DNA from 2 places in the Actinomadura sp. NPDC000929 genome. Region 1 is predicted to be linked to the other one. Evidence: riboswitches for the same ligand, from Rfam matches in the RefSeq annotation. Region 1 holds a riboswitch; the other holds the start of a gene.
What was found. Region 1 has a riboswitch for glycine ahead of gcvP (aminomethyl-transferring glycine dehydrogenase). Riboswitches for the same ligand answer to the same signal wherever they lie in the genome.
Positions count from the first base shown of each region.

Region 2: another riboswitch for glycine. It lies ahead of gcvT (glycine cleavage system aminomethyltransferase GcvT); the one in region 1 lies ahead of gcvP (aminomethyl-transferring glycine dehydrogenase).

Region 1 is NZ_JBEUPA010000178.1:152-13,297, forward strand. Features, by position in the region: partial or broken gene ABWI04_RS37195 (LUD domain-containing protein) at 1-347, opposite strand, end outside; gene ABWI04_RS37200 ((Fe-S)-binding protein) at 401-1,129, opposite strand; gene ABWI04_RS37205 (DUF5999 family protein) at 1,410-1,613, shown strand; gene ABWI04_RS37210 (alpha/beta hydrolase family protein) at 1,711-2,328, opposite strand; gene ABWI04_RS37215 (PPOX class F420-dependent oxidoreductase) at 2,380-2,805, shown strand; gene ABWI04_RS37220 (tetratricopeptide repeat protein) at 2,802-3,911, opposite strand; gene gcvP (aminomethyl-transferring glycine dehydrogenase) at 4,432-7,302, opposite strand; glycine riboswitch at 7,362-7,472, opposite strand; glycine riboswitch at 7,473-7,567, opposite strand; gene ABWI04_RS37230 (lysylphosphatidylglycerol synthase transmembrane domain-containing protein) at 7,839-10,310, shown strand; gene ABWI04_RS37235 (MerR family transcriptional regulator) at 10,315-10,920, opposite strand; gene ABWI04_RS37240 (bifunctional nuclease family protein) at 11,240-11,710, opposite strand; gene ftsR (transcriptional regulator FtsR) at 11,853-12,584, opposite strand; gene ABWI04_RS37250 (double zinc ribbon and FHA domain-containing protein) at 12,624-13,146, opposite strand, start outside.
Region 2 is NZ_JBEUPA010000164.1:1,371-16,499, forward strand. Features, by position in the region: gene cds1 (L-cysteine desulfhydrase Cds1) at 1-681, shown strand, start outside; gene ABWI04_RS36090 (M50 family metallopeptidase) at 671-1,969, opposite strand; gene ABWI04_RS36095 (hypothetical protein) at 2,207-2,548, shown strand; glycine riboswitch at 2,865-2,960, shown strand; glycine riboswitch at 2,965-3,053, shown strand; gene gcvT (glycine cleavage system aminomethyltransferase GcvT) at 3,127-4,221, shown strand; gene gcvH (glycine cleavage system protein GcvH) at 4,277-4,666, shown strand; gene glyA (serine hydroxymethyltransferase) at 4,663-5,919, shown strand; gene ABWI04_RS36115 (L-serine ammonia-lyase) at 5,990-7,363, shown strand; gene ABWI04_RS36120 (nuclear transport factor 2 family protein) at 7,374-7,835, opposite strand; gene ABWI04_RS36125 (TetR/AcrR family transcriptional regulator) at 7,925-8,500, shown strand; gene ABWI04_RS36130 (SDR family NAD(P)-dependent oxidoreductase) at 8,536-9,285, shown strand; gene ABWI04_RS36135 (MerR family transcriptional regulator) at 9,329-9,706, shown strand; gene ABWI04_RS36140 (winged helix-turn-helix transcriptional regulator) at 9,878-10,321, opposite strand; gene ABWI04_RS36145 (thiolase family protein) at 10,361-11,524, opposite strand; gene ABWI04_RS36150 (hypothetical protein) at 11,920-12,081, opposite strand; gene ABWI04_RS36155 (response regulator) at 12,130-12,801, opposite strand; gene ABWI04_RS36160 (sensor histidine kinase) at 12,798-14,486, opposite strand; gene ABWI04_RS36165 (cation:dicarboxylate symporter family transporter) at 14,780-15,129, shown strand, end outside.

The DNA.
Region 1 (13,146 bases):
ATCTCCCGCGTCGTCGCGGACGCGGCCTTGACGACCTCCCTGGCGCCCGTCGCGCGGACCAGGCCGGTGACGACGCGGCGCGCCTCCGCCGCGTCCGCCGCCCAGTGCACGGTGCCGCCCGACTCGGTGACGGCCCGCTCCAGCTCCTCCAGATGGGCGTCCAGGTCGAGCAGCGCGCCATCCTTGATCGCTCGTCCGGCCTCGCGCAGGTCCTCCCAGTCGGCGGCCTCGGCCGCCGCGGCGGCCTCCCGCTCCCGCAGCGCGGCCGTCGCGCCGCGCAGGTTGCGGCGCAGCCGCGTGTCGGCCAGTTCCGGCCGTGCGGCGGCGGCGAACTTCGGCCTCGGCACCGGGACGGGTCCGCTCCTGCCGGAGGACGGCGGCGTCCCCGGAGAGGAGGCCGTCACACCGGCCCCGTCTCCGCGAGGATCTCCGCCAGGTGCATCGTCCGGACGCCGCCGCGCAGCCGCGACAGCGCGCCGCCGATGTGGGCCAGGCACGAGTCGTCGACCGCGCAGACCACGTCCGCCCCGGTGGCGCGGACGTGCCGGACCTTGTCGGCCACCATCGCGACCGACACGTCCGCGTTCTTCATCGCGAACGCGCCGCCGAACCCGCAGCACTCCCCCGCGGACGGCAGCTCCACGAGATCCAGGCCCCGCACCGCACGCAGCAGCCGCACCGGCCGGTCGCCGACGCCGAGAGTGCGCAGGGACCGGCAGGACGGGTGATAGGTGACCCGGTGCGGGAAGTACGCGCCCACGTCGGTGATCCCGAGGACGTCGACGAGGAACTCCGTCAGCTCGTAGACGGCGAGGCCCTCGGCGGCGCGGGCCAGGCCGGGGTCGCGGGCCGTACGGGCGATCTTCGGGTAGTCGGCGCGGACGGTCGCGGCGCACGACGCCGACGGCGCCACCACGACCTCGCAGCCCTCGAACGCGGCCGCGTGGGAGCGGGCAAGCCCGGCGGCCTCGCGGTGGTAGCCGGCCGTCCAGTGGAACTGGCCGCAGCACGTCTGCCCCGGCGGGAACGCCACCTCGTGCCCGAGCCGCTCCAGCAGCACGGTCACGGCCTTCGCGGTGCCGGGGAACAGCACGTCCTCGAAGCACGCGACGGACAGCGCGACCCGCACCGGCCTCACTCCCCCCGCCCCCGCAGAGCCCGTTCCCCCGCCGAACATCGTAGGGGTTTCAGCCTCCGGCGGCGTGTCGTTCTTCGTCCGTTATCGCGCGGGAGGCACGCTACTGCGTGGCGCCCCGGGAGTGGGAGGGATCACACCCGACCGGTACTCCGGAACCAATGGACAACCGTCCCAACGGGCTATGGCCGGTGGGGGCGAACCACTCCACACTTGGGTGCGTCAGAACAGGAAAGCACCACGACCCACCAGTAGTTGAGACCGGAGGCACGCCATGTGCCCGCACCAGCCGCCTTGTCCCTCCCACAACGCACCCGACCGCGACGCCGCCCGCACGCTGGCCTCGCACCCCGAACAGGGGTGGAGCCTGCTGTGCAACGGGGTCGTGCTGTTCGAGGACACCGGTGAGCTGCTGCCCGACGGGGGAGTCATCGCGCCGCACCGGCCGACGGACGCGCAGGCCACGTCCGCCGCTTGAGCGGTCTCCACGGGGGACTAGTTCAAACGGGTGATCATCCTCGGGGGCACGCCCGCCCACGACCGGTCTCTGGGCCCGCCCCGGGCCCGGAGCGACTCTACCGCCGGCCCGTCCGCACCGGACGGGCCGCCCACCGCTTCAGCCACGGCTCCACGGCACGACCGACGGCCGCGGGGTCCTTGCCGAGGTCGTGCCGCTCGCCCGGCAGGACCGCGACCTGCGCCGCGTCCGCCGGGTCGGGGACGCCGAACGGGTCGCGGTCGCCGTTGACGACGACGACCTCGACCCCCGCCGACCGCAACTCCTCCACCCGGGTCTTCTCCGGCCTGCCCGGCGGGTGCAGGGGGAACGCCAGCGCCACCACGCCGGCCGCCCCGGCGGCCTCCGCCGTCCGGCACGCGACCCTCGCCCCGTTGCTGCGGCCGCCCTGAACCAGCGTGACGTCCCCGAACCGCTTCCGCAGCGCCGCGACGATCTCCAGCCACGCCTCGTCCTGCTTGGCCGCCGGCCCCGGCGCCCGCCGCCCGGCGAGCCGGAACGGCTGGACCACCCGCGCGACGGCGCCGCCGAGCCCCAGCGCCTCCGCCCGCACCGCCAGCAGGTCGGCCGCCTCCACTCCCCCGTTCGACCCGTGCGTCAGCACCAGCAGGAACGCCGGGTCGTCCACCTCGTCGAGCACCACCTCGGCGGGCCCGTGCGCCGTCGCGACCTTCATGTGACTCACCGTAGCGGCAGCCGCGAACGGCCGGTGCGGCAGACTGGACCCATGGAGACGATGACCGACAGCGAATGGCGCGCGTTCGTCATGGAGGGCACCCGCACCGGCAAGGCCGCCGTCACCCGCAAGGACGGCACGCCGCACGTGACGCCGATCTGGTTCGTCCTCGACGGCGACGACCTGCTGTTCAACACGGGGCACCAGAGCGTGAAGGGCCGCGTCCTCGCCCGCGACCCGCGCCTGTCCATCTGCGTCGACGACCAGGCGCCACCGTACTCGTACGTGCTGATCCAGGCCGAGGCGTCCCTCGTCGAGGACCTCGACGAGATGCTCCGCTGGGCGACCGTCATCGGCGGCCGCTACATGGGCGCCGACCGGGCCGAGGAGTTCGGGCGGCGCAACGCCGTCCCCACCGAGTACCTCGTCCGCGCCCGCATCACCAAGGTGATCGCCCAGCGCGCCATCGCCGGCTAGCCGTCGGTCCAGTCCGGGGCGGCCGTGCCGGTCGCCAGGCGGAACCGCTCGGCGAAACTCTCGTGCAGCAGCGGGCCCCACGCGTAGCCGCCCGGCACCCGCACCGCCCTGCCGAGGGTCTCGCGGGCGTCGCCGGCCCGTCGTTCGGCGTACCGGACGGCGAGCAGCGCGTACATGTGGTCGAGGGCGCCGAACGCCTCGCCGGCGAGGGCGGGGAGCGTGCCGTCCGACACGGCGCGCTCGACGACCGGCTCCCACCACAGGTCGCCGTCGTCGTCGGCGTCGCCGAAGTCGCGGCGCAGCCGCGCCCGCACCTGCCCCGCGGTGCCGGGCTCGGCGAGGCCCCGCCGCCACACCTCGCCCGCCTCGGCGCCCCGCCCCCGCAGCGGCAGGGTCCGCGCCAGCAGCTCGGTGGCCAGCGGCCCGACCTCCGGGTCGGCCGGCTCGTCCCCCAGCGCCGCGCCGAACGCGCCGATCGCCTGGTCGAGGTAGGAGATGCCGAGCGCCACGGCGAGCCGCCCGTACGCGTAGGGGTCGGCGCCCCGGTCGATCAGCTTGAGCCCGGCGGTCAGGACCCGCTGGGCCCGCGCGGGCTCGTCGCGCTCCAGCAGCCGCTGGGCCAGGTCGTGCGCGGCGGGCGGCCCGTACTCGGCGTCCCCGGTCGCGATCACCGCCTCCCAGTGGTCGCGGGCCGCGTCGAAGTCGCCGGCGTCGTCGGCGATCCGGGCGAGGGCCAGATGGGCGGGCGGCAGGTAGGCGGGGTTGCCGAAGTCGACCACGACCCGCCAGGCGGGCGCCGCCCGCTCGTGCTCGCCCGCCCGCTCGTGGGTGAGCGCCAGGTGGTAGGCGGCGCGCGGCCCGTACTCGGGATCGGCGGTGGCGATCGCCGTCCGGTCGGCCTCCCGGGCGCGCTCGACGTGCCCGGCGTCGTCCAGGACGACCGCCAGCCCCAGCGCCGCCCGCGCCCGGAAGGGGGTGTCGCCCAGCGCGAGCACCTTCTCGAACAGCAGCGCGGCCCTCTCGGCCTCACCGCTCTCGGCGAGGCCGCGGGCCTCCTCGCACAGTCGCGCAGGGTCGTCGGATACCGCGTCCGGAGACTCGATCATCGCTCTTCTGCCCTCTGGGGGTCGGGGTCCGCAAAGAGCGTAGCGATCCGCGCCGCCCCCGTCCCGCGACGACACCCCAAAACCCAAGCAAGATCACAAATCCATCGCCCGCTCCGTCACGGCGACCTCCCACACGCAGCGAGCCGCAAGATCAGCCGAAGCAATCCCGGCGATTCGCCCGAGGCCCAGGTCCAAGCGAGCAGGGCCATCGCAAACCACCCCGCCGACCCCAGCCACCGTCGCAACCCCGCAACGACCTCAATGACCGCGATCGCGTCCGAAGGCAGGTTCAAGCGAAGCGAGAACCTGATCGCGCAGCGAGCCGCAAGGCGAGCCGGAGCGATGCCAGCGATCGCACGCAGTGCTCGACGATGGAGGGCCGTCAAGGCCCGAAGGAGGAGAGCACTGCAATAAACACAGCAGCGAGCCGCAAGGCGAGCCGGAGCGATGCCAGCGATCGCACGTGGCTTTCCAGGCTGAGGCGCCCCTAGGCGCCTCAGCCTGGAAACCACAATCCAATTCAGTCCTCGAACGCTTCCGGAGGCGGGCAGGAGCAGACGAGGTTGCGGTCGCCGTAGGCCTGGTCGATGCGGCGGACGGGCGGCCAGTACTTGTTCTCCCGCAGGGACGGGAGGGGGTAGGCGGCCTCCTCGCGCGTGTAGGCGTGCTTCCAGTCGTCGGAAACGAGGCAGGCGGCGGTGTGGGGGGCGTTCTTGAGGGGGTTGTCCTCGGCGTCGTAGCCGCCGTCGGCGACGCGCTGGATCTCCCGGCGGATCTCGATCATGGCGTCGCAGAACCGGTCGAGCTCGGCGAGGTCCTCGGACTCGGTGGGCTCGATCATCAGGGTGCCGGCGACGGGGAACGACAGGGTCGGGGCGTGGAAGCCGTAGTCGATGAGGCGCTTGGCGACGTCCTCGGCGGTGATCCCCGTCTCCTTGGTGATCTTGCGGAGGTCGGCGATGCACTCGTGCGCGACGAGGCCGTCGCGGCCGGTGTAGAGGATCGGGTAGTGCGGGGCGAGGCGGGCGGCGAGGTAGTTGGCGCCGATGATCGCGCCCTCGGTGGCGGCGCGCAGCCCGTCCGGGCCCATCATCGCGATGTAGGCCCAGGAGATCGGCAGGATGCCGGCCGATCCCCACGGGGCGGCCGAGATGGGGCCGACGCCGGTGCCGGGGCCGGCCTCCTCGCGCATCGGGTGGTTGGGCAGGAACGGGGCCAGGTGCTCGCGGACGCCGATCGGGCCGACGCCGGGGCCGCCGCCGCCGTGCGGGATGCAGAACGTCTTGTGCAGGTTGAGGTGGGAGACGTCCGAGCCGAACTCGCCGGGGCGGGCGAGGCCGACGAGCGCGTTGAGGTTGGCGCCGTCGACGTAGACCTGGCCGCCGGCCTCGTGCACGGCCGCGCACACCTCGGTGATCGTCTCCTCGAAGACGCCGTGCGTGGACGGGTAGGTCACCATGATCGCCGCGAGGCGCTCGCCGTGCTCGCCGAGCTTGGCGCGCAGGTCGTCGAGGTCGATGTTGCCGCCCTCGTCGCACGTGACGACGACGACCCGCATCCCGGCCATGACGGCGCTGGCGGCGTTGGTGCCGTGCGCCGAGGAGGGGATCAGGCAGACGTCGCGGTGCTCCTCGCCGCGGGACGCGTGGTAGCCGCGGATGGCGAGCAGGCCGGCCAGCTCGCCCTGGGAGCCGGCGTTCGGCTGGACGGAGACCTTCGCGTACCCGGTGATCTCGGCGAGGAAGCCCTCCAGCTCGCCGATCAGCTCGACGTAGCCGGCGGCCTGGTCGAGCGGCGCGAACGGGTGGATCGCGGCGAACTCCGGCCAGGTGATCGGCTCCATCTCGGCGGTGGCGTTGAGCTTCATCGTGCAGGAGCCGAGCGGGATCATGGAGCGGTCGAGCGCGATGTCCTTGTCCTGGAGCCTGCGCAGGTAGCGCAGCATCGCGGTCTCGGAGCGGTGCGTGTGGAAGACGGGGTGGGTCAGGTAGGGGCTCTCGCGGCGCAGGGCGTCCGGGAACGCCTCGGGGACCTCGCCCACCTCGGTCGCGCCGAACGCCTCGAGCACGGCCGTCACGTGCGCGGGCAGCGTCGTCTCGTCGCAGGCGGCCGCGACCCGGTCGGGGCCGTCCGGGCGCAGGTTGATTCCGCGCTCGCGGGCGGCCGCGACGACCTCGGCGGCGCGGCCCGGCACGCGGGCCAGGACCGTGTCGAAGAACGAGTCGTGGACGACCTCGACGCCGCCGGCGCGCAGCCCCGCGGCGATCTCGGCGGCCCGGCGGTGCGTCCGCTGCGCGATCGCGGCCAGCCCCTCGGGGCCGTGGTACACGGCGTACATGCTCGCCATCACGGCGAGCAGGACCTGGGCGGTGCAGATGTTGCTGGTGGCCTTCTCGCGGCGGATGTGCTGCTCGCGGGTCTGGAGGGCCAGCCGGTAGGCGGTGGCGCCGTCCGCGTCGACGGACACGCCCACGAGCCGGCCGGGGAGCTGGCGCTGGATGCCCTCGCCGACCGCCATGTAGCCGGCGTGCGGTCCGCCGAACCCGTAGGGGACGCCGAACCGCTGCGCGGAGCCCACCGCGATGTCGGCGCCGGACTCGCCGGGCGGGCGCAGCAGGGTCAGCGCCAGCAGGTCGGCGGCCACGACGGCCTTGGCGCCGCGCTCGTGGGCCTGCGCGATGACGGGCTCCAGGTCGCGGACGGCGCCGGACGCGCCCGGGTACTGCAGCAGCACGCCGAAGAAGTCGCCGTCGGGCAGGCCGCGGGACAGGTCGGCGATGACGATCTCGATGCCGAGCGGGATCGCGCGGGTCCGGACGACCTCGATCGTCTGCGGGAGCGTGTCGATGTCGACGAGGAACGCCCCGGGCTCCTTGCGCCGGGAGACGCGGTGCGCGAGGGCCATGGCCTCGGCGGCGGCGGTGCCCTCGTCCAGCATGGAGGCGTTCGCGACGGGCAGCCCGGTCAGGTCGCCCACCATCGTCTGGAAGTTCAGCAGGGCTTCGAGCCGCCCCTGGGAGATCTCCGGCTGGTAGGGGGTGTAGGCGGTGTACCAGCCCGGGTTCTCCAGCACGTTCCGCATGATCACGCCGGGCGTGGTCGTCCCGTGGTAGCCGAGCCCGATCATGGACGTCAGGACGGTGTTGCGGGACGCGAGCTCGCGGAGCCGGTCCAGCGCGGCGGTCTCGCTCAGCGCGGGCGGCAGGTCCAGCGGACGGGACGTGCGGATCGCGGCGGGGACCGCGTGGTCGATCAGCGCCTCGGCGCCGGAGTAGCCGATGGCGGCCAGCATCCTCGCCTGGTCGTCCGGCGAGGGGCCGACATGCCGGTCGGCGAACGCCGACCGGGGATGCTGCGGCGCGGCCACAGGGGCGAAGAACTGGGCGGTCATGGAGGGCCTCCTGGCTGCTGCGGTCGCTCAGGTGCGCCGCCGGCGCGGGCCGGCGGCCGTTCTCCCCCTCTGTCATGGCACCTGAGAGCTTCACCCGCGCGGCGGGGTTTCCCCTTCGGTGAGCCGCCCTTCCCCGCGCGCGGGGACCGACGCCTGCTTTCCAGAGGTGCCTCGCCCGTGCGGTCCTTTTGCCTGAGAGGTTCCGGGGAGGTTGCCCCTTCGGCGCCCCACGCTGGCGGCGTGGGGTCTCTCCCGCACAGGGTTGACGGCATGTCCTAGGTCGAACCCTACCCAAAGGCGCGTCCGCGACGTCGTTCCGGCCCGCCGGAAGGGGCCGCGCCCCGCGGCGCGGGCGGTCTACCGGCGAGTACCATGTGCTGACTCACCTGGGGCGCGACGGCCCCGGGCCGCACGGGGGCGGGGAGACGAGGCTGCGGGATGGACGCGCGTCCCGGCGGCGGCCCCGCGACTCGACGGCGCGCCGCCGGGTCTGGGACGCTGATCACGATGGCGGATGGTCAGGGCGGCGGTACGGCGTGACACAGACCCACGACGGAGCGGTGCGCCCGGCGCAGGGCGCGGCCGGCGCGCCCGTCGACGAGCCCGCCCAGCCGTACCGGATCCGCCGGCCCTCCGACGCCATCCGGTTCGCGGCGTCCGTGGTGGGGCTGGCGGCGGTGATGCTGCTGGTGTCGATCGCGCAGCAGACCACCCACGGCCTGCAGACCGACATCGCGCAGGGCACCGCGCACGCGCCGCGGCTGCTGCTGACGCTGGCGACGCTGGTGTCCAGCTTCGGGGTGCTGGCCGTGCCGATCGCGTTCGCGATCGAGCGGCTCTTCCACAAGGACGGCGTCCGCGTGGCGATCGCGCTGCTGGCCGCGATGATCGCGTTCGGGATCACGGTGGGCCTGGACGACCTGGTGGTGCGGGCCGCGCCGGGCGGCGTGCTCGACTCGCTGATCTGGGGCGGCACGGAGACCGCGCCGGTGCACACCGACATCGCCCCGGTCATCGCCTTCGTGAGCGCGGTCGGGATGGCGGGCCGCGCCCGCTGGCAGGCCGCGACCTGGACCATGATCGGACTGGCGGCGCTGACGGGGCTGACGGCGTCCTACGCCTCCGTCGCCGCGCTGGCGGCCACCTACCTGCTCGGCCGCGCCATCGGCCACGGCACCCTCTACGCCGTCGGGACGCCGAATCCCCGCCCGTCCGGGACGGCCGTGGTGGCCGCGCTCGAACGGCTCGGGCTGCACCCGCGGCGGGCGGCGCGCCTGGACGGCACGCACGACGCCGACGAGACCCGCCGCTACGGCGTCGCCCTCGCCCCCTCCCCGCAGGGCGGGTACGGCGCCCGGCTCCCGGCGGGCCGGGGGCGGCACGGCGACTGGGACGTGGAGGTCCGCGTCCTGGACCGCGACCAGCAGACCGCCGGGCTGCTCTACCGCGTCTGGCGGCTGCTGCGGCTGCGCGGCGCCACGACGGGGCGGACGCTGCGGTCGCTGCGCCGGTCCCTGGAGCTGGAGTCGCTGGCGGCGTACGCGGTGGACGCCGCGGGCGCCCGGACGCCCCGGCTCGTCGGCACGTGCGAGGTCGGCACCGAGGCGGCGCTGCTGGCCTACGAGCACGTCCCGGGGCGGCGGCTCGGGGACGTCCCCGACGCGGAGATCACCGACGAGCTGCTGGCGGACGTGTGGCGGCAGTTCCGGGCGCTGCAGGCGGGGCGGCTCGCGCACCGGCGGCTGGAGGGCGAGGCGGTCCTGGTCGGCGACGACGGGCTGGCCTACCTGACCGACCTGCGGTTCGGGGAGACGGCGGCCGGCGACCTGGCGCTGCGCCTGGACCTCGCGCAGCTGCTCACGACGCTGGCGCTGCGCGCGGGGCCGGAGCGGGCGGTGGGGACGGCGGCGCCGGTGCTGGGCGAGGAGGCCCTCGGCGGGGCGGTGCCGCTGCTGCAGCGGGTGGCGCTGTCGCGGGCGACCCGCACCGCGCTGCGGCACCACAAGGACCTGCTGACCCGCATCCGGGAGCAGATCGTCCGGCTGAAGCCGGAGACGGAGGCGCCCCCGGCCAAGCTGGAGCGCTTCCGGCCGCGGACCATCGTCAGCATCGTGGCGCTGTCGGTCGCGGCGTACATCGTCATCCCCCAGGTGACGAGCCTGGACATCGGCCGCCTCGCGGCCACGGCGAGCTGGCACTGGGTGGCCGCGGCCCTCGGGGCGGCGGCGCTCACCTACGTCGCCGCAGCGTTCATGCTGATGGGGTTCGTCCCGGAGCGGCTGCCGCTGGGGCGGACGGTCCTGGTGCAGCTGGCGGCGTCGTTCGTGAAGCTGGTCGCGCCGGCGGCCGTGGGCGGCGTCGCCGTCAACACGCGCTACCTGCAGCGCTCGGGCGTCCGGCCCGCCCTCGCCGTCGCGAGCGTGGGCGCGTCCCAGCTCGTGGGGATGGTCACCCACATCCTGCTGCTGGTGCTGTTCGGGTTCCTGACCGGTTCGACGGCGAAGGCGACGCAGGACCTGGCCCCGTCCCGGACGATCGTGCTCGCGGTGCTCGGGCTGGGGCTGCTCGCGGGGCTCGCGCTGACGGTGCCGCGGGTGCGGCGGGTGGTCGCCTCGCGGCTGAGGGCCATGTTCTCGGGCGTGGTGCCGCGCCTGGTGGACGTGCTGCAGTCGCCGAAGAAGCTGTCCACCGGGATGGGCGGCACCCTGCTGCTGACGCTGGCGTTCACGCTGTGCCTGGACGCCTCGATCCGGGCGTTCGGCGGGTCGCTGCCGTGGACGACGGTGGTGCTGGTGTTCCTCACCGCGAACGCGGTGGGTTCGGCGGCGCCGACGCCGGGCGGGCTCGGCGCCGTCGAGGGCGCGCTCACGCTGGCGTTGACGATCTCGGGGCTGACGGCGGAGACGGCCACGTCGGCGGTGCTGCTCTACCGGCTCCTGACGCTGTGGCTGCCGGTCCTGCCGGGGTGGGGGGCGTTCGCCTTCCTGCAGCGCAAAGAGGCGCTCTGAGGGGTCAGCCGGTGCGGCGGGCGCGCCGCCGGTCGGCCAGTTCGTCGTGGTGGTGCCCGGCGGGGTCCTCGTCGCCGGTGGAGGCGCGTTCAGCGGGCAGTTCCGCGAGACTGCCCTCCACCTCCTGCCACACCCGTCCGAGCGCGATGCCGAACACGCCCTGGCCGCCCTGGAGGAGGTCGACGACCTCGTCGGGCGAGGTGCACTCGTAGACGCTGACACCGTCGCTCATCAGAGTGATCTGGGCGAGGTCCTGGACGCCGCGGTCGCGCAGGTGGGAGACGGCCGTGCGTATCTGCTGCAACGAGACGCCGGTGTCGAGGAGCCGCTTGACGACCTTCAGGACGAGGACGTCGCGGAAGCTGTACAACCGCTGGCTGCCGGACCCCTGGGCCGACCGCACGCTCGGCTCCACCAGCTTCGTGCGGGCCCAGTAGTCGAGCTGCCGGTAGGTGATGCCCGCCGCGGCGCACGCCGTCGGGCCGCGGTAACCGACGTCCTCCGGCGGCGCCGACACCTGGGTGTCGAAGAGCAGGCCCTGCTCTCCGGCACGGCGGGACGCCACGCGCCTGTCGGGGGTCGCCTTGCCCTCGCCGCTGCTCACCGCCACGCGGACCTCCGGCTTCTATCATCCCGTAGCGGTTCGTCAAGGGGGTTTGACGAATAACACCACGGGTGTTCCACCAGCACGGTAGGTGCCGGTCAGGGTGTGGTCAACGTTCACCGTCGGCGCGTCGCATGCCCGGATGAACCGGCTTCACGTGGGCAAACTGCGCACCTTCGTCACCCACGCAGTCCATACCCCGATGGTTCCCCCGCAAAAACCGCCAGGTCCGGCGCAATGGGCGACCATTCGCCCGATCGCATGATCTCGCACTCCAGAGTGACATACGGCACAGCGGCCGCTCGCCCCGGGGTGCCGGAGAGGCCTAACCGGCGCGGCCGAAGTCCTCAGGGGAGATCGTGTCGAGGAACTCGCGGAACTTCTCGACCTCGTCCTCCTGCTCGTCGGGGATGGCGACGCCGGCCTCCTCCAGGACGTCCTCGCTCGCGAAGATCGTGGCGCCCGTGCGCAGCGCGAGGGCGATGGAGTCGGACGGGCGCGCGCTCACCTCGACGCCGTTGGAGAAGACGAGGTCGGCGAAGAAGATCCCCTCGCGCAGCGCGGTGATGTTGACCGTGCGGAGCTGGACGCTCAGCGCGTCCAGCACGTCGCGGAACAGGTCGTGGGTGAGGGGCCGGGCGGGCAGCACCCCCTGCTGGGCGAAGGCGATCGCGGTCGCCTCCACCGCCCCGATCCAGATGGGCAGGTAGCGATCGCCCTCCGTCTCCTTCAACAGGACGATCGGCTGATTGGAGGGCATCTCGACCCGGACGCCGACGACCTCCATCTGCTTCACTGCGGCTCCCTGCTGGTTCTCGCTGTCTCGATCACCACGTGCAGCGGATCGATTCCTGACCGAACCATGTAGCCAACGTACACCCAGGCTCGGACAGCTCGCGGCGCGCGGGGTACGGCAAAATCCTCCACCGGCCGCGTGATCAGTGGTCGAGGCTCTCGCGCAGGCCCGCGCCCACCAGCGCGGCGTGCAGCCGGACCGACAGCGCGGCGATCTCGCGCGCGGTCTCGGCGGCCTCCTCGTGCGCGCCGCGGCTGCGGCGGCGCAGCTGCGGCGCGACCATCTGCTCGATCAGGCCGACCTGCCGGTCGGCGGCGGCCTTGACGGCGCGCAGGTGCCGGACCTCGAAGCCGAAGTCCTCGAGCGCGGCGGCCACGCGCGCGATGTTGAGCGCCTCGCCCTCGTAGTGCGCGCCGATCCGGCGGACGAGGCCGTACTCCTCCAGGCGGACGAGGAGGGCCTCGTCGATCCCGGCCCCGTCCAGGAGCTGGCGGCGGGTGAGCCGCACGGCGGGCTCCACCGCGGTCGTGTCGGCGGCCACGAGCGTGCGGGGGCGCCGCCGCTCAGGCTCGGCCGGGCCGGGGCGGCGCGCGCCGGGCGGCGGGACGCTCTCACCGCGGTCGCGCGCCTCCAGCTGCTGCCGGATGACGCGCAGCGGCAGGTAGTGGTCGCGCTGCGCGGTGAGGACGTAGCGCAGGCGCTCGACGTCGGCCTCGCCGAACTTGCGGTAGCCGGAGGGGCTGCGCTCCGGCTCGACGAGCCCCTCGGACTCCAGGAAGCGGATCTTGGAGATCGTGATGTCGGGGAACTCCGTCCTGAGCAGCCCGAGGACGTCCCCGATGGTCATCGGGGACCGGGCCGGCTCCGCGCTCAAGGGCCCTCCCATCGTTCGCCGCGACCTCGCCGCGTTCCGTCAGCCGTGGGCCGGGTTGGTGAGGAACACCAACCGGAACTTGCCGATCTGGACCTCGTCGCCGCCCGACAGCCCGGCCTGGTCGATCCGCTGCCGGTTGACGTAGGTGCCGTTGAGGCTGCCGGTGTCGCGGACGGAGAACACGCCGCCCTGCCGGGCGAACTCGGCGTGCCGGCGGGAGACGGTGACGTCGTCCAGGAAGATGTCGCTCTCGGGGTGCCGCCCGGCGGACGTGCGGTCCTTGTCGAGCAGGAAGCGGCTGCCGGCGTTGGGCCCGCGCTTGACGACGAGCAGCGCGGTGCCCGGGGGGAGCGCCTCCATCGCCATCTGGTCGGGCCCGGCCGGCTCCTCGGCGCCGGCGTCGGTGTCCAGCGCCTCGAATCCCCCGATGGAGATCGTGGACGTGGACTCGCCCGGCGACTCCCGGGGAGGCGGCGGCGCCGAACTCCTCAGCGGAGTGCCGCAGTTCGAGCAGAAGCGGGCATCATCCGGGTTGGCGTGACCGCACTGCGTGCAGTAGACG
Region 2 (15,129 bases), on a different contig from region 1:
TACGAGGAGTCGCGGCGGCTCGCGGCCGAGTGCGGCGGCCACTTCATGGACCAGTTCACCTTCGCCGAGCGGGCGACGGACTGGCGCGGCAACAACAACATCGCCGAGTCGATCTTCGAGCAGATGCGGCTGGAGCGGTTCCCCGAGCCGTCCTGGATCGTGGTCGGCGCGGGCACCGGCGGGACGTCCGCGACGATCGGCCGGTACGCCCGCTACCGGATGTTCCAGACGCGGCTCGCGGTGGTCGACCCGGAGGGGTCGGCGTTCCACGGCTCGTTCGCCGACGGGGACCCCGAGCGCACCGCGGCGGGCTCGCGGATCGAGGGCATCGGCCGCCCCCGCGTCGAGCCGTCGTTCCTGCCCACGGTGATCGACCGGATGATCCGGGTGCCGGACGCGGCGTCGATCGCGGCGATGCGCTGGACGAGCGAGGTCAGCGGCCGGAGCGTGGGCGGCTCGACCGGCACGAACATGTGGGGCGCGGCCGAGCTGATCGCGCAGATGCGGGCCCGCGGGGAGCGCGGCAGCGTCGTCACGCTCATCTGCGACGGCGCCGAGCGCTACGCGGGCACCTACGGGTCGGACGCGTGGCTGGCGGAGCAGGGCCTCGACGTCGCCCCCTACCGGGCCGCGCTGGACGCCTTCCTGAAGACCGGCACGATGCCGGACGTCACCCCGTGACGCGGATCGGGTTGAACAGGTCGGCGTAGATCAGCAGCCCGCCCATGACGATCAGGATGACGGCCATCACGTACGTCACCGGCAGCGCCTTGGCCACGTCCACGTAGCCGGGGTCGGGCCTGCGGAAGATCCGGGCGAAGGCCTTCTTGACCGCCTCCAGGAGCGCGCCCGCGATGTGCCCGCCGTCCAGCGGCAGCAGCGGGATGAGGTTGAACAGCCCGACCGCGAGGTTCAGCGAGCCGAGCAGCATCACGAAGAAGGAGACCTTCTGCGTCCCGGTGAAGTCGTCGGACGCGGCGACCTCGCCGCCGATCCTGCTGACGCCGACGACGCCGATCGGCCCGTTCGGGTCGCGCTTCTCGCCGCCGAAGGCCGCGTTCCACACGCCGACCATCTTCTGCGGCATCCGCACCAGGGCGCCGACGGTGCGCGCGGTCAGGTCGCCCATCGTGCTCGCGACCGCGCCCGGCCCCTGCCGCTCGATCCCGCTGGACGGCGTGATGCCGAGGAACCCGACGTTGACGACCTTGTCCTCGTCCTTGAGGTCGTACATCTGGTTGCGGGTGATCGGGACGTTCAGCCGCACGTCCCTGCCGTCCCGCCGGACGGTCATCGGGACGGTCTTGCCGCCGTCCTTGCGGATCAGCCGCTGCAGCTGCGGATAGTCGTCGATCTTCTTGCCGTCGAACGCGACGATCCGGTCGCCGGCCTGGAGCCCGACCTGCCGCGCGGGCGTCGGCGTCGCGCCCGCCGGGCACGCGGCGACCTTGGCGCTGGCCGGCACCATGCACTCGGCGACCTCCTTGATCACCGGCTGCGGCTGGTTGACGCCGATGCCCATCAGCAGGATCGCGAAGAACATCACCGACAGGAGCAGGTTCATCGCGGGCCCGCCGAACATGATGAGCAGCTTCTGCCACCACTTCTTGGCGTAGAACACGCGGTCCCCGTCGCCGGGCCCGACCTCCTCCAGCGAGGCCCCGCGCGCGGACTCGATCAGCCCCTGCCACGGCCCGGTGCTGATCCGCCGCACCTGCCCGGGCGCGTCGCCCTTGCGCGGCGGCAGCATGCCGATCATGCGGATGTAGCCGCCGAGCGGGATCCACTTGACCCCGTACTCCGTCTCGCCCTTGTGCCTCGACCACATGGTGGGCCCGAACCCGACCATGAACTGCGTGGTCCGCACCCCGAACAGCTTGGCGAAGGAGAAGTGCCCGAGCTCGTGCAGCGCGATGGAGACCAGCAGGCCGAAGAAGAGGATCAACGCTCCAGCCAGGTAGTAGACCATGCGGCGTGCCCTCCGGGTCCGTCCACCCCGCGCACCCGGGGGTGATCTCCGACAACCAGTTCAGAGTACGTTACGGCCCACGATCCGGTTGAGGCGAACGAAGAAGCGGTCCGTGCCGGAGGCCACTTTGATGCACGGTGCTAACCCGGCCGCGCATCATTGGCACGAGAGCGCGTATCCGCGAGCAGGGCCGACCGCCCATCATGGGCGGCCCACCCCGGCCACGGAGGTTCCCCCTTGAAGCGCGGTCATGTAGCGGTCCTGGCCCTGACGCTGGCCCTGGCCGGCTGCGGCGGCAGCGACGACGGCGGCACGACGGCGGGCGCGTCGTCCGCAGCCCCGACCGCCAGGACGCAGGCCCCCTCCGCCCCCGGCACGGGCGCCGAGGCGACGCCCCTCCCCCCGGCCCAGTCGAAGGCGGTCAAGGCCTTCAACGACTGCATGCACGCCCAGGGCGTCCAGATGCCCACCCCCAACCCCACGAGATCCCCCGCCCCCGACGAGCTGAAGAAGATCAGGGCCGCCCTGCAGACCTGCGTGAAGTCCATGTCGCCCCCCGCCACCCCACCCCCAAGCTGACGACCACCGCCCACCGCGCTCCCATCACCAAGAAGCGCAACGGTCGAGACGACCCGCACAGAGGGACACCGAAACGGAAGCACCAGCAGCAACCGTCCAACGAGACGACCTAAGCCGCCACCTCAGCCGACGACGACCCCAACACTCGCGATCGCGTCCGAGGGCAGGTTCGAGCTTGCGAGAACCTGATCGCGCAGCGAGCCGCAAGGCGAGCCGGAGCGATGCCAGCGATCGCACGTGTTTTTTGAGGTCGGGGCCCCCAGGGCCCCGACCTCAAAAAACACAATGAACACTGCTAGCCTTCTTCGACAGCTGATGATCCCGTGCGGGAGAGTCCCTCGCAGCCGGTGGGGGACGCCGAAGGAGCAAATCCTCCCCGGAACCTCTCAGGCCCACGGACCGCACGGGCCAGGCGACCTCTGGAAAGCGGGGACTCCGGTCCCCCGCCGAAGGTGAAAGCCCGCCGTGCGCGGCGGGTGAAGCTCTCAGGCGCCGATGACAGAGGGGGAGGCACCGATACGCCCGGTGCGCGAGTGGGACGATGGACCACGCGCGCCCGTGACGAAGGAGCCGAGCCCATGTCCGCCGATCCGACCGCGAAGAAGACGCCGCTGCACGACGTCCATGAGGACCTCGGCGCGAACCTCGTCGACTTCGCCGGCCATCTCATGCCGCTGCGCTACGCGAGCGAGACCGCCGAGCACCAGGCCGTCCGCACGGGGGCGGGGCTGTTCGACCTGTCGCACATGGGGGAGATCTTCCTGTCGGGTCCGGGCGCGGGGGCCGCGCTGGACTTCGCGCTGGTCGGCAACCTGTCGCCGATGCCGGTGGGCAAGGCGCGCTACACGATGATCTGCGGGCACGACGGCGGCGTCCTGGACGACCTGATCGTCTACCGGCTCGCGGACGAGACGTGGATGGTGGTGGCGAACGCGGCGAACGCCGCCGTCGTCCGGGAGGCGCTGGTCGAGCGGGCCGCGGGGTTCGAGGCGGCGGTGGACGACCGGTCCGACTCGTACGCGCTGATCGCCCTGCAGGGGCCGCGTTCCCAGGGGATTCTCGAGGGGTTCACGGACGCGCCGCTGGGGGACCTGAAGTACTACGCGATCCTGGCGGGGCGGGTCGCGGGCGTGGACGCGCTGGTAGCCCGCACCGGGTACACGGGTGAGGACGGGTTCGAGCTGTTCGTGGACGCGTCCGACGCGGTCGGGCTGTGGAGGGCGCTCGCCGCGGTGGAGGGGGTCGTCCCGGCGGGGCTTTCGGCCCGCGACACGCTGCGCCTGGAGGCGGGGATGCCGCTGTACGGGAACGAGCTGACGGCCGAGACGACGCCGTTCGAGGCGGGCCTCGGCCGGGTGGTGAAGCTGGACAAGCCAGGCGATTTCGTGGGCAAGGCCGCCCTGGCGGCGCAGGCGCAGACCCCGCCGGGCCGTAGGCTCGTGGGACTGGTCGCGCGGGGGCGTCGCGCGCCTCGCAAGGGGTACCAGGTCGTCACGTCCGGCGGCGCGCCGTGCGGCATCGTGACGAGCGGCGCCCCGTCGCCCACACTGGGCACGCCGATCGCCATGGCGTACCTCGACAGCGGCGTCGAGGAGGCGGGCCTCGCCGTGGACGTCCGCGGCCGGCACGAGCCGGTGGACGTGGTGGCCCTACCGTTCTACAAGCGTTCCTGAACAAGTTGTCCGGCGGTGTGGGGCGCGCCCCCACAGTGGAAAGAGAGAAGTGATCGTGAGCGTTCCGGAGGAGCTCCGCTACAGCGAGGAGCACGAGTGGGTGTCGGGCCTCGGTGGCGACGACGGCATCGTCACGGTCGGCATCACCGCGCACGCCGCCGACGCCCTCGGTGAGATCGTCTACATCGAGCTGCAGCCGTCGGAGGGCGACACCGTCGAGGCGGGCGAGCCGTGCGGCGAGGTGGAGTCGACCAAGTCGGTGAGCGACGTCTACTCCCCCGTCAGCGGCGAGATCACCGCGATCAACAGCGCGGTGGTGGACGAGCCGAAGGTCATCAACGACGACCCGTACGGCGAGGGCTGGATCTTCAAGGTGCGGATCTCGGAGGAGCCGGGCGACCTGCTCGACTCCGCCGCCTACGACAAGCTGATCGAGGAATCATGAGTCTGAACGACTCCCTCGCGACGGCCGATCCGGAGGTCGCCGAGGCCGTCGCCGCGGAGCTGCGCCGCCAGCAGGGCACCCTGGAGATGATCGCGTCGGAGAACTTCGCGCCGGTGTCGGTGCTGGAGGCTCAGGGGTCGGTCCTGACGAACAAGTACGCCGAGGGGTACCCGGGCCGCCGGTACTACGGCGGCTGCGAGTTCGTCGACGTCACCGAGCAGCTCGCGATCGACCGGGCCAAGGCGCTGTTCGGCGCCGAGCACGCGAACGTCCAGCCGCACAGCGGGGCGCAGGCGAACACGGCGGTCTACTTCGCGCTGCTCCAGCACGGTGACACGATCCTCGGCCTCGACCTCGCGCACGGCGGGCATCTCACGCACGGGATGCGGCTGAACTACTCCGGCAAGGTGCTGAACGTGGTGCCGTACCACGTCCGCGCCGAGGACGGCCTGGTCGACATGGACGAGGTGGCCTCGCTCGCGGCCGAGCACCGTCCGAAGATGATCGTGGCGGGCTGGTCGGCGTACCCGCGGCGGCTCGACTTCGCCGCGTTCCGGCGGATCGCCGACTCGGTCGGGGCGCTGCTCATGGTCGACATGGCGCACTTCGCGGGCCTGGTGGCGGCGGGGCTGCACCCCTCGCCCGTCCCGCACGCCGACATCGTGACGACGACGACGCACAAGACGCTCGGCGGTCCCCGCGGCGGGCTGATCCTCGCCCGCGAGGAGTACGGCAAGAAGATCAACTCCGCGGTGTTCCCCGGCATGCAGGGCGGCCCGCTGGAGCACGTGATCGCCGCCAAGGCCGTCGCCCTGAAGATCGCCGCGTCGGAGGAGTTCCGGGCCCGGCAGGCGGCGACGGTGGAGGGCGCGAAGCTGCTCGCCGAGCGCCTGCTCGCCGAGGACTGCGCCAAGGCCGGCGTCAAGGTGCTGACCGGCGGGACGGACGTCCACCTCGTGCTGGTCGACCTGGTGGACTCCGAGCTCACCGGGCGCGACGCCGAGGACCGCCTGCACGACATCGGCATCACGGTCAACCGCAACGCGGTGCCGAACGACCCGCGCCCGCCGATGGTGACGTCCGGTCTGCGGATCGGCACCCCGGCCCTCGCGACCCGCGGCTTCACCGCCGAGGACTTCGCCGAGGTCGCGGACGTGATCGCGCTGGCGCTGCAGCCGTCCTTCGACCGGGACGCGCTCGCCGCGCGGGTGAAGGCGCTGGCGGACGAGCACCCCCTGTACCCGAACCTGTGACGTTCCGGCGCCCTCTCCCCCTGCGGGACCCCCGTCAAGGGGGAGGGGGCGCGGCCACAACGAGGTAGCTATGGCCATCAGCGTTTTCGACCTGTTCAAGATCGGCATCGGTCCGTCGTCCTCCCACACGGGGGGCCCGATGGCCGCGGCGCACCGGTTCGCCCGGGGGCTCCAGCGCGACGGGCTGCTGGAGAAGACGGCGTCCGTCGCCGTCACCCTCTACGGGTCGCTCGGCCTCACCGGCAAGGGCCACGGCTCCGACAAGGCCGTCATCCTCGGTCTTGAGGGCGACAAGCCCGAGCTCGTCGACGTCGACCGGGTGGACGAGCGGCTCGCCGCGATCCGGGAGCGCGGGGCGCTGCGGCTGTTCGGCGACCACGAGATCCCGTTCGTGGTCAACGAGCACCTGGTCTTCGAGCGCAAGGAGTCGCTGCCCGGCCACCCCAACGGGATGCGCTTCACGGCTCTGGACGCCTCCGGCGGGGAGCTGCGCGCGAAGGTGTACTACTCCGTCGGCGGCGGGTTCATCCTGGACGAGAGCGCCACCGGCGCCGACCGCATCAAGCCCGACGACACCGTCCTGCCGCACCCCTTCGACACGGCCGCCGAGCTGCTGGAGCGGTGCCGGGAGACGGGCCTGTCGATCTCGGCGCTGATGCTGGAGAACGAGAAGGCGTTCGGCCGCGACGCCGCCGAGATCCACGACGGCCTGCTCGAACTCTGGCAGGTCATGCGGGCCTGCGTGACCCGCGGCTGCACCCGGGAGGGCCTCCTGCCGGGCGGGCTCAAGGTGCGCCGCCGCGCTCCCCAGCTGCACCGCCAGCTGTCCGCGGAGGAGGCGTCCGACCCGCTCCACGCGATGGACTGGATCACCCTGTTCGCGCTGGCGGTCAACGAGGAGAACGCGGCGGGCGGGCGCATCGTCACGGCCCCGACCAACGGCGCCGCGGGCATCATCCCGGCCGTCCTGCACTACTACGACCGGTTCATCCCGGGCCACGACGACGAGGGCGTGGTGCGGTTCCTGCTGACCGCCGGGGCGATCGGCGTGCTGTTCAAGCAGAACGCCTCCATCTCCGGGGCCGAGGTCGGCTGCCAGGGCGAGGTCGGGTCGGCCTGCTCGATGGCCGCCGCCGGGCTCACGGAGGTCCTCGGCGGCACCCCCGAGCAGGTGGAGAACGCCGCCGAGATCGGCATCGAGCACAACCTCGGCCTGACCTGCGATCCCGTCGGCGGCCTGGTCCAGGTCCCCTGCATCGAGCGCAACGCCGTCGGCGCCGTCAAGGCCATCAGCGCCGCCCGGATCTCCCTGCGCGGCGACGGCCGCCACTTCGTCTCCCTCGACAAGGCCATCAAGACCATGCGCGACACGGGCCGCGACATGCTCGACAAGTACAAGGAGACCTCGCGCGGCGGCCTCGCCGTCAACGTCATCGAGTGCTGACCGCGGCCCGCTACCGGAGCGGGATGTCGAGGCCGTGCTCGTCGGCGGGGCGCGGGCCGCGGATGCGGCGGTCGGCCTCGCCGATCGCGACGTCGTTGATGCTCGCCTCCCGCCGCCGCATCAGGCCGCGCTCGTCGAACTCCCACAGTTCGTTGCCGTAGCTGCGCCACCACTGCCCGCCGGCGTCGTGCCACTCGTACTGGAACCGGACGGCCATGCGGTTCTCGCGGAACCCCCACAGGCTCTTGCGCAGCGCGTAGTCGAGCTCCCGCTCCCACTTCGCGGTCAGGAAGGCGATGATCTCCTCCCGTCCGGTGACGAACCGGTCGCGGTTCCGCCAGACCGAGTCGGGCGTGTAGGCGAGCGCCACCCGCTGCGGGTCGCGGGTGTTCCACGCGTCCTCGGCCGCCTGGACCTTCTGCTTCGCGGTCTCCAGGGTGAACGGCGGGCAGGGCGGACGGTCCTCGGTCACGGCGGCCTCCTCGGGTTGAGAACGAGCGTTCTCCATATCTGCCGCTAAGGTAGGGAACGATCGTTCTCAACGTCAAGTCAGGAGCGCCCATGCCGGCCGCGATCACCGAGGAGCAGCAGGACCGGGACCGCCAGGCCCTGCTGGACGTCGCCGAGCGCCTCTTCTACCGGCAGGGCGTCCAGGCGGTGGGCATGGACGAGCTGCGGACCGTGTCCGGGCTGCCGCTCAAGCGCATCTACCGGCTCTTTCCCACGAAGGAGGCCCTCGTCGTCGCGATGCTGGACCGCCGCGACCGCCGCTGGCGCGCGAGCCTGGCCGCCCATCTGGACGCGGAGCCCGACCCCCGGCGGCGCGTCCTCGCCCTGTTCGACTGGCTCGGCGCGTGGTTCGCCGAGCCGGGCTTCCGCGGCTGCGCCTGGGTCAACGCCCACGGGGAGCTCGGCTCGTCCTCCCCGGCGGTCGCGGACGCGGCGCGAGCCCACAAGCGGGCCTTCCACGACCAGGTCGTGGCCCTGGTCTCCCCTGTCGACGCGTCCGCCGCCGAACCCGTCTACCTGCTCGCCGAGGGCGCCATCGTCGTCGCCGGAATCCAGGGCGACCCCACCGCCGCCGCCCGCGCCCGAACCGGCGCCCGCCTTCTCCTGGAAAGGGCCGGCCGGGCTTGACCCTGCCGTTGGCGGCAGGGTTCCAGGCTCGGGGCATGGAGACGAATTCGGAGAACAGGGTCGTCCTGGTCACCGGCGCGGGAACCGGGATCGGACGCGCCACGGCACGCATGTTCGCGGCCGAGGGCGCCCGCGTGGTGGCCGTCGGACGGCGGCCCGGCCCGCTGGCCGAGACCGCGGACGGGCATCCCGGCATCGAGCCGCTCGCCGCCGACATCACCGGCGACGGCGCCGCCGCCGAGATCGTGCGCAGGGTGACGGACGCGCACGGACGGCTGGACGTGCTGGTCAACAACGCGGCGATCGTCCAGAGCGGGACCCTGGAGAGCCTCGCCCCGGAGACGCTCGCGCCGCAGCTCGCGACGAACCTGGTGGCGCCCGTCCTGCTGACCCGGGCGGCGCTGCCCGCGCTCGACGGCGGCGGGGTCGTCGTCAACGTCAGCACGTCCGTCGGGCAGCGGGGCTGGCCCGGCAACGCGTTCTACGCCGCCACGAAGTCGGCGCTGGAGACGCTCACGCGCGGCTGGGCCCTGGAGCTCGCGCCGCGCGGCATCCGCGTGGCCGCCGTGGCGCCCGGAGCGATCGCCACCCCGATGGGCGAGCACCAGGGCCTCTCCGCCGAGCGCCTCGCGGCGCTCCGGCAGTGGCAAATCGAGCACACCCCGCTCGGCCGCGTCGGGCGGCCGGAGGAGGTCGCGTGGGCGATCACGCGCCTGGCCTCGCCCGACGCCTCGTTCGTCACCGGCGCCGTCCTCGCGGTGGACGGAGGCGCGGTGGTCGCCTGAGCGCCGGCGGGCCCACCGCCTGGTAGAACGAGGGGAGGAGGTGGTGGCGGTGCGGATCGGCGAGCTGGCGCGGATCACCGGGACGACGCCGCGGGCGCTGCGGCACTACGAGGAGGCGGGCCTGATCGCGTCCCGCCGGGCGGGCAACGGATACCGGATCTACGACGAGGGCGCGGCCGTGCGGGTCCGCAACATCCGGGAGCTGCTCGCCGTCGGCCTCACCCTCGACGACGTGCGCGCGTTCTCGGTCTGCCTGGACGGCGACGTGGCGGCCTCGCCCCCGTCGGAGAAGGGGCTCCGCATCGCCCTGGACCGCCTCGCCGTCCTCGACGCGCGCATCACCGCCCAGACCGAGGCCCGCGACCGCCTCGCCACCGCCCTGACCCGCGCGGCCGAGAGACGCCCCGCATCGGCCCGCTGACCGCGGGGACGTGGAGGCGGAACCGGCCGGGGTCTCGGGACGGCGGGCCTATCTCAACGGACTGCTGACCAACCTTCTCAACCCGAAGATGGTCACCTTCACCATTGGACGGGACGGTCGGCGTCCTCGCGGGCCGCATCGGCGACTGGCTGCGCCGCCGTCGCGAGTGGGTCAGGGGCGGGCGCCCCGGCCGGTGGGGGAATGGGCGCCCTGGCGGGCCTCGTTGCCGCAGTGGCGGCACACGACCTGGGGGCTGACGGTCTCGCCGCAGGAGTGCCGCCACCGGACGGGCGGGTCGTCCGGGTGCAGGTGCCGGTCTCCCCAGGCCATCAGCACGAGCAGGACGTCGCACAGCTCCACGCCCGCGGGCGTCAGGCGGTACTCGTGGCGCACCGGGTGGTCGCTGTAGCGCTCGCGGCGGATGACGCCGCCCGCCTCCAGCTTGCGGAGGCGGGCGGTGAGGATGTCGCGGGACGCGCCGGTGTTGCGGACGATCTGGTCGAAGCGCCGCACCCCGTAGCTCAGCTCCCGGATCGCCAGCAGGCTCCAGCGCTCGCCGACCAGGTCCAGCGTGTCGGCGATCGAGCACTCGCGCGGATCGGCGTCCTTCGGCATACCGGGAAGCCTAGCCGCCGGACCTGGCCGGACCGTCCGTCAGAGCCGCTCCACGACGGTGGCGTTGGCCAGTCCGCCCGCCTCGCACATGGTCTGGAGGCCGAACCTGCCGCCGCGGTCCTCCAGGGCGTGCAGCAGGGTCGTCATGAGGCGGGCGCCGCTCGCGCCGAGCGGGTGGCCGATCGCGATCGCGCCGCCGCGCACGTTGACGCGCGCGAGGTCGGCGCCGGTCTCGCGCGCCCACGCGAGGACGACCGGGGCGAACGCCTCGTTCACCTCGAACAGATCGACGTCGTCCAGGGTGAGGCCACCGCGCTCCAGCACCTTCGCGGTCGCGGGGATGATCGCGGTGAGCATCAGCAGCGGGTCGTCGCCGGTCACGGCGAAGGCGTGGAAGCGGGCGCGCGGGCGCAGGCCGAGCCGCGCGGCGACGTCGGCGCCCATGACCAGGACGGCGGCGGCGCCGTCGTTGACCGGGGAGGCGTTGCCCGCGGTGATCTTCCAGCCGATCTCGGGGAACCGCTCGGCCATCCGCTCGTCGTGGTAGGCGGGCCTCAGGCCGGCGAGGATCTCCGGCGACGTCGCCGGGCGGACGGTCTCGTCCCGCTGCCCCGTCCAGGCGACCTCCCGGTCGAACTCGCCGTTCTTCCACGCCTCGGCGGCGCGGCGGTGGGACTCGGCGGCGTAGGCGTCGAGCTCCTCCCGCGACAGGTCCCAGCGCGCGGCGATCAGCTCGGCGCTGATGCCCTGGCCGACGAGCCCGCCCGGGTAGCGCTCGGGGAGCAGCGTCCCGAACGGGTCGCTGCCCGGCAGGACGCTCGACCCCATCGGCACCCGCGACATCGACTCGACCCCGCACGCGATGGCGATGTCGTAGGCGCCGCTCTGCACGCCCTGCGCCGCGATGTGCAGGGCCTGCTGGGACGAGCCGCACTGCCGGTCGACCGTCATGGCGGGGACGCTCTCGGGGAACCCCGCGGCGAGGACGGCCGTGCGGGTGATGTTGAGCGCCTGGTCGCCGGCCTGGGTGACCACGCCGCCGATCACGTCGTCCACGGTCCCCGGGTCGATGCCCGCCCGCTCGACGAGGGACGCGAGCGTCCGCGCGAGCAGGTCGGCCGGGTGGTCGCCGTGCAGGAACCCGCCGGCCCTGCCCTTGCCCAGCGGCGTGCGCACCGCCTCCACGATCACCGCGTCCCGCATGGACCCCACCTCCGTTGTGTTTTCCAACTCACTTCGGCAGTATCCGCTCGGCGGACCGGAGAGCACAATCGGCTCCGACGGTGAGTTGGATAACACAACTCGGCAGACGAAGACCCGGAGGCCGTCACCGATCGCTGTCGAAGCCGATCGCTACCGCCCCCGGGTCTTCGGGCCGCTCAGCGGGAGGGGCCCGTGCCGTGGTCCGTCTCTACCCTCCATGCGTCGAAGAGCCCCTCGGTGGAGCCGCCCGAGTGTCGTCGGTCGGACAAGCACGCCTCCTCGTTCTCCTCGACGTCGCGTTCCCTTTGGACGTTAGCCCCATAAGCCGACATAGACCCAAAATGGGAGCCCAAGCCGCCGTCAAGCATCGGGACCGCCCCGCCCGACGCGACCGTCTAGCCCTTGTACATCTCCCGCATCTTGCGCGCGGCGTCGCCCGGTTTGCGCTTCGGCCCCTTGCCCGTGGCCTCCTCGCCGCGGCGCGGCCGCTTCTCGCGCTCCGGTTCGGACTCCGCCTTGCCCGTGGGCTTCCCGGGCTTGCCAGGCTTGTCGTTCACGACAACTCCCCCGATGTCGTTCCAACTGTCGGTCCATAGGTACCCCGTCTAACGGGGGTAGAAGCGCACCTCAGGACGGCCGACCTGGCCGTAGTGGGGGCGGCGGTCGGCCAGCCCGTTCTCCGCCAGATACTCCAGATAGCGGCGCGCGGTGACCCGGGAGACGCCGGTGAGATCGGCGGCAGCGGCGGCGGACAGGCCGTCGGCCGCGGACTCCAGCACGCCGGTCACGGCCTGGAGCGTCTCCCCGCTCATCCCCTTGGGCAGCGCGTGGTGGTCGGGGGTCCGGAGCGTGGCGAGCATCCCGTCCACGTCCGCCTGCCCGCTGACCTCCCCCGAGCCGACCGCCTGCTCCCGGAACCGCGCGTACCGGACGAGCTTGTCGCGCAGCGACGCGAAGGTGAACGGTTTCAGCAGGTACTGGACGATGCCGACCGCCACGGCGGTGCGGATCACCGCGAGGTCCCGCGCGGACGTCACGGCGATGACGTCCACGTCCCGTCCCCCGGCGCGCAGCGCGCGGCAGACGGTGAGGCCGTGCGTGTCCGGAAGGTAGAAGTCCAGCAGGACGACGTCGACCTGCGTCCGCTCGCAGAACCGGAGCGCGTCCGCCCCCGAGTGCACGACCCCGGCGACCGTGAACCCGGCGACCCGCTCGACGTAGGTCCGGTGCGCCTCCGCCGCCACCGGGTCGTCCTCGACCACCAGCACCCTGATCACGGCTCGCCGCCCCCGCGCCGGGCCCCGGCGGCCCGCCTCGGCAGGGGCAGCCGGACGGTGAACACGGCGCCGTGGCCGGGGCCGGCCGCGCCCACCCGCACCTCACCGCCGTTGCGGCGGACGGCCTGGCCGACCAGGGCGAGGCCGAGGCCGTGCCCGACCGCGCCGCCGGACGTCTTCGTCGTCCAGCCGCGCCGGAACATCGCGGGCACGGCGGCGGGGTCCACGCCCCGCCCGCTGTCGGACACCTCCAGCACGAGCGCCCCGTCCTCCACGCGGGCGCCGACGCCGACGCGCGGCGGCCGGGCGGCGGCGCCCTCGATGGCGGCGTCGACCGCGTTGTCGATGAGGTTCCCGAGGATCGTGACCAGGTCGCGCGGCTCGATCGCGCCCTCGATCACGGTGTCCTCGCCGATCACGAGCTCCACGCCGCGCTCCCCCGCCTCGGCGGACTTGCCGAGCAGCAGCGCGGCCAGCACCGGCTCGCCGACCGAGCCGACGACCCGGTCGGTGAGCCGCTGCGCGCTCGCCAGCTCGGCGGTCGCGAACTCCACGGCCTGCCCGGGACGGCCCAGCTCCACCAGCGACACCACCGTGTGCAGGCGGTTCGCGGCCTCGTGCGCCTGCGAGCGCAGCGACTCGGCAAACCCGCGCACCGTGTCCAGCTCGCCCGTCAGCGCCTGCAGCTCGGTGTGGTCCCGCAGGGTGACGACGTTGCCCATCACCCGGTCCCCCGACCGGACGGGCGAGGTGTTCACCACGAGCACCCGCGTGTCCCCCACATGGATCTCGTCCGACCGAGGCTCCGCGGACACCAGCGTCGCCACCAGCTCCTCCGGCAACCCCAGCTCCGCGACGTCCCGCCCCTGCGGCTCCCCCCGCGCCCGCCCGGGGATCGCGGCGGACGGGAAGGGGCCGTGGGGGGCGTCCAGGTCGAGGAGGTGTCTCGCGGCGTCGTTGCAGAGAACGACGCGGCCGCTGCGGTCGAGGATGAGGAGCCCTTCGCGGACGGCGTGCAGGATCGCCTCGTAGTACTCGAACATGCCGCGCAGCTCGTCGGGGGCGACGCCGCGGGTCTGTCGGCGCAGGCGGGCGGAGACGAGGTAGCTGCCGGCCATCCCGACGGCGAGGACGGCCCCGGCGACGGCGCCGAGGGCCAGCAGGCGCTGGCGGAGCTCCGCCGAGATCGCCTTGACCGTGATGCCGACCGCGACCAGGGCCACCACGCGGCGGTCCTCGCCGAAGACGGGCGCGACGGTGCGCACGGACGGCCCGAGCGTGCCGGTGTAGGTCTCGGTGAACGTCCGTCCGGCGAGCGCGGGGGCGGTGTTGCCGACGAACGTCCCGCCGATGCGCGCGGGGTTCGGGTGCGTGTAGCGGATCCCGGCCGGGCTCATGATCGTGATGAAGTCGACGCCGGTGTCGTGCCGGACGCGTTCGGCGTAGGGCTGCAGGAGGCGGGTCGGAGCCGGGTCGGCCAGCGCGGCCCGGACGGTCGGGGCGTCGGCGATGCTCGCCGCGACCGCCGAGACGGTCTGGGCGGCGCTGTCGTCCACGGCCCGGCCGGAGTCGAGGAAGGCCAGCGCCGCGCCGGCCGCCACGAGGAGCCCGACGATCGCCGCCTGGAGCACGAGCAGCTGCCGGGCCAGGCTCCAGCGGCCCGGCGCCGCCCATCGAGGACGCACTCCCGCCCCTCCCCCTCGCATCTCGCCGCCACCCCGTCGCACCTTGCCGTGAACGAAATGTACACAAGGGTGACCCCGGTCACAGAACCGCGCATAGTCACGTGGGGACAGACCCCCAGCCCCCGCCCGACCTGCGAGCTCACCTCCAGAGCGGCGCCCACGGTGTGCATGCTCCGGCTCCGGCCGGAGGATGGGCGCCGCCGCGGGGCGGCGGCCCGCCCGCGGATCCGACCGGACCGGGCGGGCGCCGCCCCTCGCACCGATGCCGGGGTCCTGAGCCGAGGAGGTCCCCCGTGGCCCCGTCCGCCTCCCAGCCTGCGCGCGACCGCGTCCACTACCTGTACCTCGCCGTCGTCGCCGCCGTGGTGGCGGGGGCCGTGGTCGGCCTGGCCGCGCCGGACTTCGCGCAGGAACTGAAGCCGATCGGCACCGCCTTCGTCAACCTGATCAAGATGATGATCTCGCCGATCATCTTCTGCACCATCGTCCTCGGCATCGGCTCGGTCGCGAAGGCGGCCGAGGTCGGCCGGATCGGCCTGGTCACCATCGCCTACTTCCTGGTGATGTCGACGCTGGCCCTGGCCATCGGGCTGGTGGTGGGGAACCTGCTGCACCCGGGCTCCGGGCTGCACCTGGACCCGTC